Regions from separate parts of the Streptomyces sp. NPDC059989 genome, predicted to be linked through region 2. Evidence: riboswitches for the same ligand, from Rfam matches in the RefSeq annotation. Region 2 holds a riboswitch; the other holds the start of a gene.
The links. Region 2 has a riboswitch for S-adenosylmethionine ahead of thrC (threonine synthase). Riboswitches for the same ligand answer to the same signal wherever they lie in the genome.
Positions count from the first base shown of each region.

Region 1: it holds a riboswitch for S-adenosylmethionine, as region 2 does, so the genes downstream of both, ACFWBN_RS35400 (aminotransferase class V-fold PLP-dependent enzyme) here and thrC (threonine synthase) in region 2, are expected to answer to the same signal.

Region 1 covers NZ_JBHWUO010000067.1:9,092-14,911, reverse strand. Annotated here, with positions in the region: gene ACFWBN_RS35400 (aminotransferase class V-fold PLP-dependent enzyme) at 420-1,817, opposite strand; SAM riboswitch class IV at 2,038-2,154, opposite strand; gene trpD (anthranilate phosphoribosyltransferase) at 2,262-3,326, opposite strand; gene ACFWBN_RS35390 (cytochrome bc complex cytochrome b subunit) at 3,492-5,120, opposite strand; gene ACFWBN_RS35385 (Rieske 2Fe-2S domain-containing protein) at 5,117-5,820, opposite strand, start outside.
Region 2 covers NZ_JBHWUO010000032.1:42,711-48,530, reverse strand. Annotated here, with positions in the region: gene groL (chaperonin GroEL) at 1-658, opposite strand, end outside; gene ACFWBN_RS26290 (cold-shock protein) at 964-1,170, opposite strand; gene ACFWBN_RS26285 (MoaD/ThiS family protein) at 1,569-1,847, opposite strand; gene thrC (threonine synthase) at 1,881-3,179, opposite strand; SAM riboswitch class I at 3,173-3,329, opposite strand; gene ACFWBN_RS26275 (glucosyl-3-phosphoglycerate synthase) at 3,530-4,480, shown strand; gene ACFWBN_RS26270 (trehalose-6-phosphate synthase) at 4,527-5,820, shown strand, end outside.

The DNA.
Region 1 (5,820 bases), on a different contig from region 2:
GCGGGTCCCCACCCCAACCCCCACTCCGGCCCCGCCCGGCGCGGCTTCGAATCGACTCCCCCCACACCGGGACGGGGCCCCTGGGGCCTGCGGGGGGGAGCGGGGGCGCGCAGGGACGTCCCCGCAGGACGAGCGCGCAACCAAAGCAGCACGCCGTGACAAGGCATAGTGCGCGAGGACGAGGAGACGTCCCGGAGGGACCCCGCGGACAGCCCGGGCACTCCGACCCCGCCCAGGGGAATCCCAGCCTCGCCGGCGTTTGAGGCGCGGGGTCTGGGGCGGAGCCCCAGCAGCAGCGCCGAGCCCGGCAGGCCAGACCCCGCCCGGGGGAACCAAACCCAGCCCCGCCGGCGATTGAGGCGCGGGGGCGCGGGGGCAGAGCCCCCGGAGCGGCGCCGCGCGCAAAGCGAACCGCAGCCCTAGACGGCGGGCACGCAGCGGCCCTCTTCCGTGCGGTACTGCCACTTCGCCCCGTCCGCGACGAGTTCCTTCACGGCGCGGACGAACCGCTCGACGTGCTCGTCAGGGGTGCCGGCACCGAAGCTGACGCGGATGGCGTTGAGGGAGCGCTCGCCGGGCGCCGCCTCGGGCGCTCCGCATTCGCCCTGGGCCTGCGGCTCGCTGCCGAGCAGGGTGCGGACCAGCGGGTGGGCGCAGAAGAGGCCGTCGCGGACGCCGATCCCGTACTCGGCCGAGAGGGCGGCCGCGAAGTGGGAGCTGTTCCAGCCGTCCACCACGAAGGAGATGACGCCCACGCGCGGGGCGTCGTCGCCGAAGAGGGACAGGACGCGGACCGCCGGAACCTCGGCCAGGCCCTCGCGGACCTTGGCGATGAGGTGCCGCTCGCGGGCGACCAGGGAGTCGAAGCCCGCCTCGGAGAGGGCCCGGCAGGCGGAGGCGATGGAGTAGACGCCGATGACGTTCGGGGAGCCGGCCTCGTGGCGGGCGGCGGTGGTGTGCCACTCGACGTCCACGCCGCCGTCCTCGCGGCGGGCGACCTTGCGGGAGGCGCCGCCGCCCGCGAGGTACGGCTCGGCCTGCTGCAGCCAGTCCGCGCGGCCCGCGAGCACGCCCGAGCCGAAGGGGGCGTAGAGCTTGTGCCCGGAGAAGGCGACCCAGTCCACGTCCAGGTCCTGGACCGAGACGGGGTGGTGCGGGGCGAGCTGGGCGGCGTCCAGGACGATCCGCGCGCCGTGGGCGTGCGCGGCGGCGGCGAGTTCCTTGACCGGCCACAGCTCGCCGGTGACGTTGGAGGCACCGGTGACGCAGACCAGGGCCGGGCCGTACGGCTCGCGGTCGGCGAGCGCCCGCTCCAGGGTGGCGACGGCCTCGTCCGGGGTGCGGGGGGCGTTGAGGTAGGTGACCTGCGCGTTCGTCCAGGGCAGCAGCGAGGCGTGGTGCTCGGTCTCGAAGACGAACACCTGGCAGCCGGCCGGGAGTACGGCGGCGAGCAGGTTGAGGGAGTCGGTGGTGGACCGGGTGAAGACGACCTGGTCGGAAGGGCGGCAGTCGAGGAACTCGGCGACCGTGGCCCGGCTCTGCTCGAAGAGGTCGGTGGAGAGCTGCGAGAGGTAGCCGGCGCCGCGGTGCACGCTGCCGTAGTACGGGGCGTAGGCGGCCACGTCGTCCCAGACCCGCTGGAGGGCCGGGGCGCTGGCCGCGTAGTCGAGGGCCGCGTAGGTGACCTCGCCGCCGGTGACGAGCGGGACGGTGACGTCCCGGCCGAGGACCGGCAGCGGCTCGGCACAGGCGGCGTCGGAGGTGGCGGCGGCGGCAGCAGTGGTGGTGGCGACGGCGGCGTTCAGGGCAGCGGACATGGCGGATTCTCCCGGCAGGCAGGTCTGAATGGCTTCGGTGTGCCCGTACGCGGGTACGACTCGGCGGCGGCCGACGACCGGGGTACGGGGGGCCTCGGACCGATCCGGGGTACACGGAAGTGACCCTGGTCCGAGGGTTGAAGAAGGGGCTGAGTCGCCCTATCGCATTCGCTTGCTCACGGAAACGCTCCTCGAGAGACCAGGACCCCTGGTGTCGAGGGATCCGCGCTTGCCGTAGGCCTTGCTGCCTACGACCTGGTCATCACCCGGGGCACCCCGCCACGGAAGGAGGGTTGCCGGACAGCAAGCCGGGGCCTAAACGCTGTCACTCGTGACCTGGTCAGCATCCTGCCACATGATCCCCCCGGCGCAAGACCCCGGTCCGAATGGCGGACCGGGGTCTTGACTCAAAACGATCACACGGAATCAGGCACTCCGGGCGTGCTACGCGTTGCTCGCCGCCACCCAGCGCTCCAGCGCCGCCCGCGCCGCACCCGAGTCGATCGACTCCGCCGCACGGGCGATGCCGGCGGCGAGCTGCTCCTCCAGGGTGCCCGTACCCGGGTCCAGCGCCACCAGCGCCGCCGCCGAGTTCAGCAGCACCGCGTCGCGGACCGGGCCCGTCTCGCCGGCCAGCAGGCGGCGGGCCACGTCGGCGTTGAACGAGGGGTCCCCGCCGCCCAGGGCGGACACGTCCACCAGCGGGATGCCCACGTCGCGCGGGTCGAAGGACTGCTCCGAGACCTTGCCGTCGCGGACCCACCAGACGCGCGAGGTCGCCGTCGTGGTCAGCTCGTCCAGGCCGTCGTCGCCGCGGAAGACCAGCGCGGACGAACCCCGCTCGGCGAGCACGCCCGCCACGATCGGGGCCACCCGGGCGTCGGCGACACCGGTGGCCTGGGCCCGTACCCGGGCCGGGTTGGTCAGCGGGCCGAGGAAGTTGAAGGTGGTGCGGATGCCCAGCTCCTTGCGCGCGGCTGCCACGTGCCGCAGCGCCGGGTGGAACTTCACGGCGAAGCAGAAGGTGATGCCGGCCTCCTCGGCGACCTGCACGACCCGCTCCGGGGTGAGGTTGAGGTTGACGCCGAGCTTCTCCAGCACGTCCGAGGAGCCGCTCGCGGAGGACGCGGCCCGGTTGCCGTGCTTGACCACCTTCGCGCCCGTACCGGCCACCACGAGCGCCGACATCGTGGAGATGTTCACCGTTTTGGCCCCGTCGCCGCCCGTGCCGACGATGTCCACCGTCCGGCCCGGCACCTCGATGAGGTTGGCGTGCTCGTACATGGCCCGTACGAGGCCGTTGATCTCCGCGACCGTCTCCCCCTTGGCCCGCAGCGCGACCACGAAGCCGGCGATCTGGGCGTCGGTGGCCTCCCCGCGCATGATCCGGTCCATGGCCCAGGCGGTGTCGTCGGCACTCAGGTCATGGCCGGTCAGCAGGGCGTCGAGAACGCCCGGCCAGCCACGGGCCGCCACGCTGTCGCCGCCTGCCGGGGTCACAACGTTCATGGTCCGCTCCTGCTGCTTGTCAAGGTTTCCACGTCGAATGGGAAGGGCTTCAGCCTATCCAGCCCAGGAGACGGCAAAGAGCCCCGTCCAGACACTGGACGGGGCTCTCGCCGTGGCGACACCAGGACTGACCGAAATCAATCCCTCATGCGGTCGTGCGGGAGATCAGTGGTGGCCGTGGCCGCTCTGGATCTCCTTGTACTCCTCCACCGTGGGCTTCGGGATCTGGGTGTTCTCCCCGTAGAAGCCCTTGCTGAGCTTCGCGCGGAGCTTCTCCATGGCCTTCACCTTGCGCTCGACACCGTTCTCGTCGACCGTCGGGCCGATCTCGATCGGCTTGTACTGCTCGTGCGCGGTGAGCTTGTGCAGCTGGCCCTGCGGCAGCGCCTCGTGGATCTCGACGAACTCACCGTGCGGCAGACGCTTGATGATGCCGGTCTCGCGACCGTGCAGCACCTTGTCGTGGTCCCGGCGCTGGAGGCCGAGGCAGATCCGCTTGGTGATCACGAAGGCGATGACCGGTCCGACGAAGAAGCCGATCCGCGCGAACCAGGTGATCGAGTTGATCGACAGGTGGAAGTACTGGGCGAACATGTCGTTGCCACCGGCGATCAGCAGGATCATGTACCACGTCAGCCAGGCGACACCGAACGCCGTACGGGTCGGGACGTTGCGCGGGCGGTCCAGGATGTGGTGCTCGCGCTTGTCACCGGTGACCCAGGACTCGATGAACGGGTAGACCGCGATCGAGACGAGGACCAGCGGGAAGATCACCAGCGGAACGAACACGCCCAGGACGAGCGTGTGGCCCCACAGGTTGATCTCCCAGCCCGGCATGGCACGGATCAGGCCTTCGGAGAAGCCCATGTACCAGTCGGGCTGCGCACCGGTGGACACGTGGTCCGGGCGGTACGGGCCGAGCGCCCAGATCGGGTTGATCGAGGCGATGGCCGCGATGGCCGCGATGACACCGAAGACCAGGAAGAAGAAGCCTCCGGCCTTGGCCATGTAGACCGGCAGCAGCGGCATGCCGACGACGTTGTTGTTCGTCTTGCCGGGACCCGCGAACTGGGTGTGCTTGTGGTAGAAGACCAGGATCAGGTGGGCCACCAGCAGGCCCATCATGATGCCGGGCAGCAGCAGGATGTGGATCGAGTAGAACCGGGCGACGAAGTCGCCGCCGGGGAACTCGCCGCCGAAGAGGAAGAACGACAGGTACGTGCCGACGATCGGCACGGACAGGATCGCGCCCTCCATGAAGCGGACACCGGTGCCCGAGAGCAGGTCGTCCGGCAGGGAGTAACCGGTGAAGCCGGTGAACATGCCGAGGACCAGCAGCAGGAAGCCGAAGACCCAGTTGACCTCGCGCGGCTTGCGGAACGCACCCGTGAAGAACACGCGCATCATGTGCACGAGCATGCCCGCGACGAAGATCAGGGCCGCCCAGTGGTGGATCTGCCGGATGAGCAGACCGCCGCGGACGTCGAAGCTGATGTCCAGGGTCGAGGCGAAGGCCTCGGACATCTGGACGCCCTGCATGGGCACGTACGAGCCGTGGTAGACGACCTCGTTCATGCTCGGGTGGAAGAACAGCGTCAGGTAGACACCCGTGAGGATGACGATGATGAAGCTGTAGAGGCAGATCTCACCCAGCATGAAGGACCAGTGGTCCGGGAAGATCTTGCGCATGTTGGACTTGGCCAGGGTGTAGATGCCCAGGCGTCCGTCCGCCCAGTCCGCTACGCGCTCGCCGGCGGGCGCTTTGCGCGCCTTGTTGTCAGTGGCAGTGCTCATCCGCGCTCCCAGAATGCAGGACCGACGGGCTCTTCGAAGTCGCCGTGCGCTTCGAGGAAGCCTTCGTCATTGACGCCGATCCGCAGCTGCGGAAGCGCGTGACCGGCCGGGCCGAAGATGACTCGGGCGCCGTCGGAGAGGTCGAAGGTGGACTGGTGGCACGGGCAGAGCACGTGGTGCGTCTGCTGCTCGTACAGGCTGATCGGGCAGCCGACGTGGGTGCAGATCTTGGAGTAGGCCACGATGCCCTCGTGGGACCACTCCAGCTCCTGCTTGTCCTTGATGTCCTCGGGCTTGAGCCGGACGATCATCAGGGCAGCCTTGGCGATCTGCGTCTGGAAGTCGTGCTGGTCCTCCTCCAGGCCTTCCGGCCGGGCGAAGGTCAGCGAACCGACGAGCACGTCCTCGGGACGCAGCGGCTCGTTCGTGTTGTCGTTGATCAGCAGCTTGCCCTTGGACCACACCGTCTTGCGGAGCTTGTCCTCGGGCAGGGGGCCCAGGTCGCGCATGATCATGAGGGCGGAGAGCGGCAGCATGGCCAGCGCGCCCAGCATGGTGTTGCGGATCAGGGGTCGGCGGCCGATGCCGGACTCGTTCGCGCCGTCCGCGAAGTCCTGCATGACCTTCGCCTTGACCTCCGCCGGAGCGGCGATCTCGTGGCGCTCGTCGGCGACCTCCACGTCGGACATCAGGGTGCGGG
Region 2 (5,820 bases):
TCAGGATGTACGGGTCGTCGAGGGACGACTCCATGCGCTCCATGTCGGTGGCGAAGTACGCCGAGATGTAGCCCTTGTCGAAGCGCATGCCCTCGGTGAGCTCGAGCTCCAGACCGAAGGTCTGGGACTCCTCGACGGTGATGACGCCTTCCTTGCCGACCTTGTCCATGGCCTCGGCGATGAGCTCGCCGATCTGGGTGTCGGCGGCGGAGATGGAGGCCGTGGAAGCGATCTGCTCCTTGGTCTCGACATCCTTCGCCTGCTCCAGCAGGGCGCCGGAGACGGCCTCGACGGCCTTCTCGATGCCGCGCTTGAGGGCCATCGGGTTGGCGCCGGCGGCCACGTTGCGCAGGCCCTCGCGGACGAGCGCCTGGGCGAGCACGGTGGCGGTGGTCGTACCGTCGCCCGCGACGTCGTCCGTCTTCTTGGCGACTTCCTTGACCAGCTCGGCGCCGATCTTCTCGTACGGGTCCTCGAGCTCGATCTCCTTGGCGATGGAGACACCATCGTTGGTGATCGTGGGGGCGCCCCACTTCTTCTCAAGGACGACGTTGCGACCCTTGGGGCCAAGGGTGACCTTGACGGCGTCGGCGAGCTGGTTCATGCCTCGCTCGAGACCGCGACGGGCCTCCTCGTCGAACGCAATGATCTTGGCCATCTGAAGTGGTCCTCCCGGACAGCGGTGGATTGCTCCCAGGACCGCGCCCGCGCCCGCGACGGACGGCCTGCGTGCCCGGCGGTTCCTTCCCGCCGGACCCTGCGGGCCTCACCGACCCGGTCCTCGTTCAGTAGCACTCTCACCAGGAGAGTGCTAACGCCAATGATTAGCACTCGACCCCCGCGAGTGCAAGCGGCTTGGGTGAACACCCCCGTGAACACACCGGCGACGCGCGAGGGGCCCACATCCCGTGTCCAGGATGTGGGCCCCTCGTACGTACGCGTCGGCGGTCGATCGCGCCAGGACTAGCCGATGGCGAGCTTGACCATGTCCGCCTGCGGACCCTTCTGGCCCTGCGAGATCTCGAACTCGACCCGCTGACCCTCTTCAAGGGTGCGGTACCCGTCCATCTGGATGGCGCTGTAGTGGACGAACACATCCGCACCACCGTCGACCGCGATGAAGCCGTAGCCCTTCTCCGCGTTGAACCACTTGACGGTGCCCTGAGCCATGCCTAACTCCCCTATTACTGGCCCTTGCGCAGGAACGCACTTCGCGGTCCCGGGTCAGAACTTGCGTCGGAACGCGTCGACCGAGGCTGAATGTATCTGCGCCGATGCTGTCTGCAACAGGTCAATCCGACGAGAAATCTGGACACCTAGATACATTGAAATAGAGTGAAAATTTGGCATAGTCCAGGGCAACTCGGGCCCGGCATATCGCGCCAAAGCCTCATACCGCACTTGCACATTGACTCGATGTCGACCCTCACGCGGCCCGTTCATATGCGGCGGGCAAGAACAGCGGAGGGGACTTCCCCAACTCTACCGCGCCCAATCAAGCAGAATTGCCCCCTCCGCTTTTAGCGGAGGGGGCAATTACGGTTTTGTGCGCCGCACCCGGAAGGTGATCAGCAGCCGCCCGCGACGGCCGGGATGATCGAAACGCCGGCGCCGTCCGGCGTCGCCGCCTCGAGACCGCCTTCAAAGCGCACGTCGTCGTCGTTGACGTACACGTTGACGAAGCGGCGCAGCTTGCCCTGGTCGTCCAGGACGCGCGCGGCGATGCCGGGGTGGCTCTTCTCCAGCGACTCGATGACCTCGGCCAGGGTCGCGCCCTCGGCGGGAACCTCGGCCTGGCCGCCGGTGTAGGTGCGCAGGATGGTGGGGATGCGGACGTTGACGCTCATGGCGCTACTGCCTTTCCGGGTGTCAGGGGTTGGTCAGGCCAGGCCGGCGGCGCGGAACGCGTCCAGGCTCGGGCGGATCGTGGCGGTCTGGCCGCTGTCCGCGGCCACCGCCTCCAGGGTCTTCAGGCCGTCGCCGGTGTTCAGGACGACGGTGGTCAGCGTCGGGTCGAGCTGCCCGTTCTCGATGAGCTTCTTCGTGACGCCGACGGTCACGCCGCCCGCGGTCTCGGCGAAGATGCCCTCGGCCTGCGCGAGGATCTTGATGGCCTCGACGACCTGCTCGTCGGTGACGTCCTCGACGTAGCCGCCGGTGCGGCGCGCGATGTCCAGGACGTACGGGCCGTCCGCCGGGTTGCCGATGGCGAGGGACTTGGCGATGGTGTTCGGCTTCTGCGGGCGGACCACGTCGTGGCCGGCCTTGAAGGCGGTGGACACCGGGGAGCAGCCCTCGGCCTGGGCGCCGAAGATCTTGTAGGGCTTGTCCTCGACGAGGCCGAGCTTGATCAGCTCCTGCAGACCCTTGTCGATCTTCGTCAGCTGGGAGCCGGACGCGATCGGGATGACGATCTGGTCGGGCAGCTGCCAGCCGAGCTGCTCGCAGATCTCGTAGGCCAGGGTCTTGGAGCCCTCGCCGTAGTACGGGCGCAGGTTGACGTTGACGAAGCCCCAGCCCTCGCCCAGCGGGTCGCCGATGAGCTCCGAGCAGAAGCGGTTGACGTCGTCGTAGTTGCCTTCGATGCCGACGAGGTCGCCACCGTAGACACCGGCCATGACGACCTTGCCCTGCTCCAGGTCGTGCGGGATGAACACGCAGGAGCGGAAACCGGCGCGGGCGGCCGCGGCGCCGACGGCGCCGGCCAGGTTGCCGGTGGAGGAGCAGGACAGGGTGGTGAAGCCGAAGGCGCGGGCGGCCTCGACGGCGATGGCCACGACGCGGTCCTTGAAGGAGTGCGTCGGGTTGCCGGAGTCGTCCTTGACGTAGAGCTTGCCGGTGACCCCGAGCTCCTTGGCCAGGTTCTCCGCGTCCACGAGCTTGGTGAAGCCGGGGTTCAGGCTCGGCTTGGAGGCCACGTCCGCGGGGACGGGCAGCAGCGGCGCGTAGCGCCAGATGTTGTTGGGGCCGGCCTCGATCGCGGCGCGCAGCGCCTCGGGGTCTCCGAGGGGGAGGTCGTAGGCGACTTCCAGCGGTCCGAAACATTCGGCGCACGCGAAGATGGGGCCGAGCTCGAAGCGGGTACCGCACTCGCGACAGGAAAGGCCGGTGGCAGGTCCGAGATCAACAGAGGTGGCGACAGTCTGTGCAGCCATGATGGCGAGGCCCTTTCTCCTCATCTTCCCCATGGCGCACTTCGCCATGAGACGGAATTGGCACCTTCCCTAGCCGGGGACCTCGCTGACGTCGCTGACGTGCGATCGCGAGAACCGACTGGAGGGTTGCCGGGGCTTCAACGGGCCGTGTCCCTCTGCCCCTCTGGATGAGCGGTATGGCACCGGCACACGCGCTCTATGGCGCGCCGGTGCGTTTGTTCGCGAGGACCCCCGGCATGCGGTGGTCCTTCGCGTTGTTCAAGACTGTAACCGAAGGGCCGGGCGGTTGAGACAGCCGTCCGAACCGCGAGATGGATCACTTTTCGGTCAAACCGACCGCGCGGCAGGCCAACCAAGGTGCAAGGAGTCCGAGAGTGCTGGAAGAGGTGGAGCGCTGGCTGGCCGACCGCTCCTGGGCCGCCGCCGACCGACCGCTCGACCAGCTGCTGGACCGGAAACGGGCGGCTGGGACCACGGTCAGCGTGGTGCTGCCCGCGCTCGACGAGGAGGCGACCGTCGGCGGGATCGTCGAGGTCATCCGGCGCGAGCTGATGGAGGGACTGCCGGTCCCCCTGGTGGACGAGCTGATAGTCATCGACTCCGGTTCGGCCGACCGGACGGCGGAGGTGGCGGCGAAGGCCGGCGCCCGCGTGGTGCACCGCGACGAGATCCTGCCGCGCATCCCGGCGCTGCCCGGCAAGGGCGAGGTGCTGTGGCGCTCCCTGCTGGCGGCCACCGGGGAGATCGTCTGCTTCGTCGACGCCGACCTGCGGGACTTCTCGTCCTCCTTCGTCTCCGGGATCGTGGGGCCGCTGCTGACCGACCCGGAGGTGCAGTTCGTCAAGGCGATGTACGACCGCCCGCTGGGCGACGCCCCCGGCCAGGGCGGCCGGGTGACGGAGCTGGTGGCGCGCCCCCTCCTCAACCTCCATTGGCCGCAGCTCGCCGGTTTCGTCCAGCCGCTGGGCGGCGAGTACGCCGTACGCCGCTCCCTGCTGGAGCGGCTGCCGTTCCCCGTCGGGTACGGCGTGGAGCTGGGCCTGCTGGTCGACGCGCTGCACACGGTCGGGCTGGACGCGCTGGCCCAGGTGGACGTGGGCGTACGGGTCCACCGCCATCAGGACGGGCAGGCGCTGGGCCGGATGGCCGCGGCGATCTACCGGACCGCCCAGGTGCGGCTCTCGCGCGGGCACCTCGTACGGCCGGAGCTGACGCAGTTCGAACGGGGGCCCGAGGGGTTCGTGCCGCGGACGTACCCGGTGGACACCGAGGAGCGGCCGCCGATGCTGGGGATCAAGGAGTACGCGCTGCGTCGCGTGGCGTGAGCTTTCGCATGGTTTGAGCGGGAGCGGGCCGGGCTAGGTTGGCCGCATGGCTTCTCAGGTACTCGTTGCAGCGAACCGCGGCCCGCTCTCGTACGCCCTCGCCGCCGACGGCACGCTCAGTGCCCGTCGCGGCGGGGGCGGTCTCGTCTCCGGACTCTCCGCCGCCCTCGCGGAACAGCCGGAGGCGCTGTGGATCTGCGCGGCCCTCTCGGACGCGGACCGGGAGGCGGTCCACCGGGGCGTCGCCGAGCCCGGTGTCCGGATGCTGGACATCGATCCCACGGTGTACGACGACGCGTACAACGGCATCGCGAACTCGGTGCTCTGGTTCACCCACCACCACCTGTACGACATCCCGCGCGAGCCGGTCTTCGACGCGGAGTTCCGGCGCCGGTGGGCCTCGTACGTGGCGTACAACCGGGCTTTCGCGCAGGCGCTGGCCGAGGAGGCGGCGGAGGGTGCCTGCGTCCTGGTGCAGGACTACCACCTGGCGCTGGTCCCGGGGCAGCTGCGGGAGCTGCGGCCGGACCTGCGGATCGGGCACTTCACGCACACGCCGTGGGCGTCGTACGAGTTCCTGCGGATGCTGCCGGACGACATCCGGTCGGAGCTGATGTGGGGGATGCTCGGGGCGGACGTGGTGGGCTTCCACACCTGGGCGTGGGCGCAGACCTTCATGGGCGCGGCTCAGCTGGACGACGAGCGGGGCATCGCCGAGCCGGCGATGCCGGCGGGGTCGGGCGGGGAGCGGTACGTCCGCAAGACCCCGTGGGGCCCGGTGCGGCACAAGAGGACGGACGTGGCCGTGTACCCGCTGGGCGTGGACGCGGACGAGCTGCGGGCGCTGGCGCACCGGCCGGAGGTGGACGACAAGCTGGCGGGCCTGCGGGCGGAGGTCGGCGGCCTGAAGACGATCGTCCGCGTGGACCGCACGGAGCTGTCGAAGAACATCCTGCGGGGCCTGCTGGCGTACCGGGAGCTGCTGGGCACGCACCCCGAATGGCGCGGCCGGGTGGTGCACCTGGCGTCCGCGTACCCGTCGCGGCAGGACCTGGCGGTGTACCGGGCGTACACGGAGTCGGTGCGGGAGCTGGCGGCGGAGATCAACGCGGAGTTCGGCACGGCGGACTGGCAGCCGGTGCACGTGTCGGTGCAGGACGACTTCGCGCGCTCGCTGGCGGCGTACCGGATGGCGGACGTGGCGCTGGTGAACCCGGTGCGGGACGGGATGAACCTGGTGGCGAAGGAGATCCCGGTGGTGTCGGAGGCGGGGTGCGCGCTGGTGCTGTCGACGGGGGCGGGGGCGTACGGGGAGCTCCGCGAGGACGCGCTGACGGTGA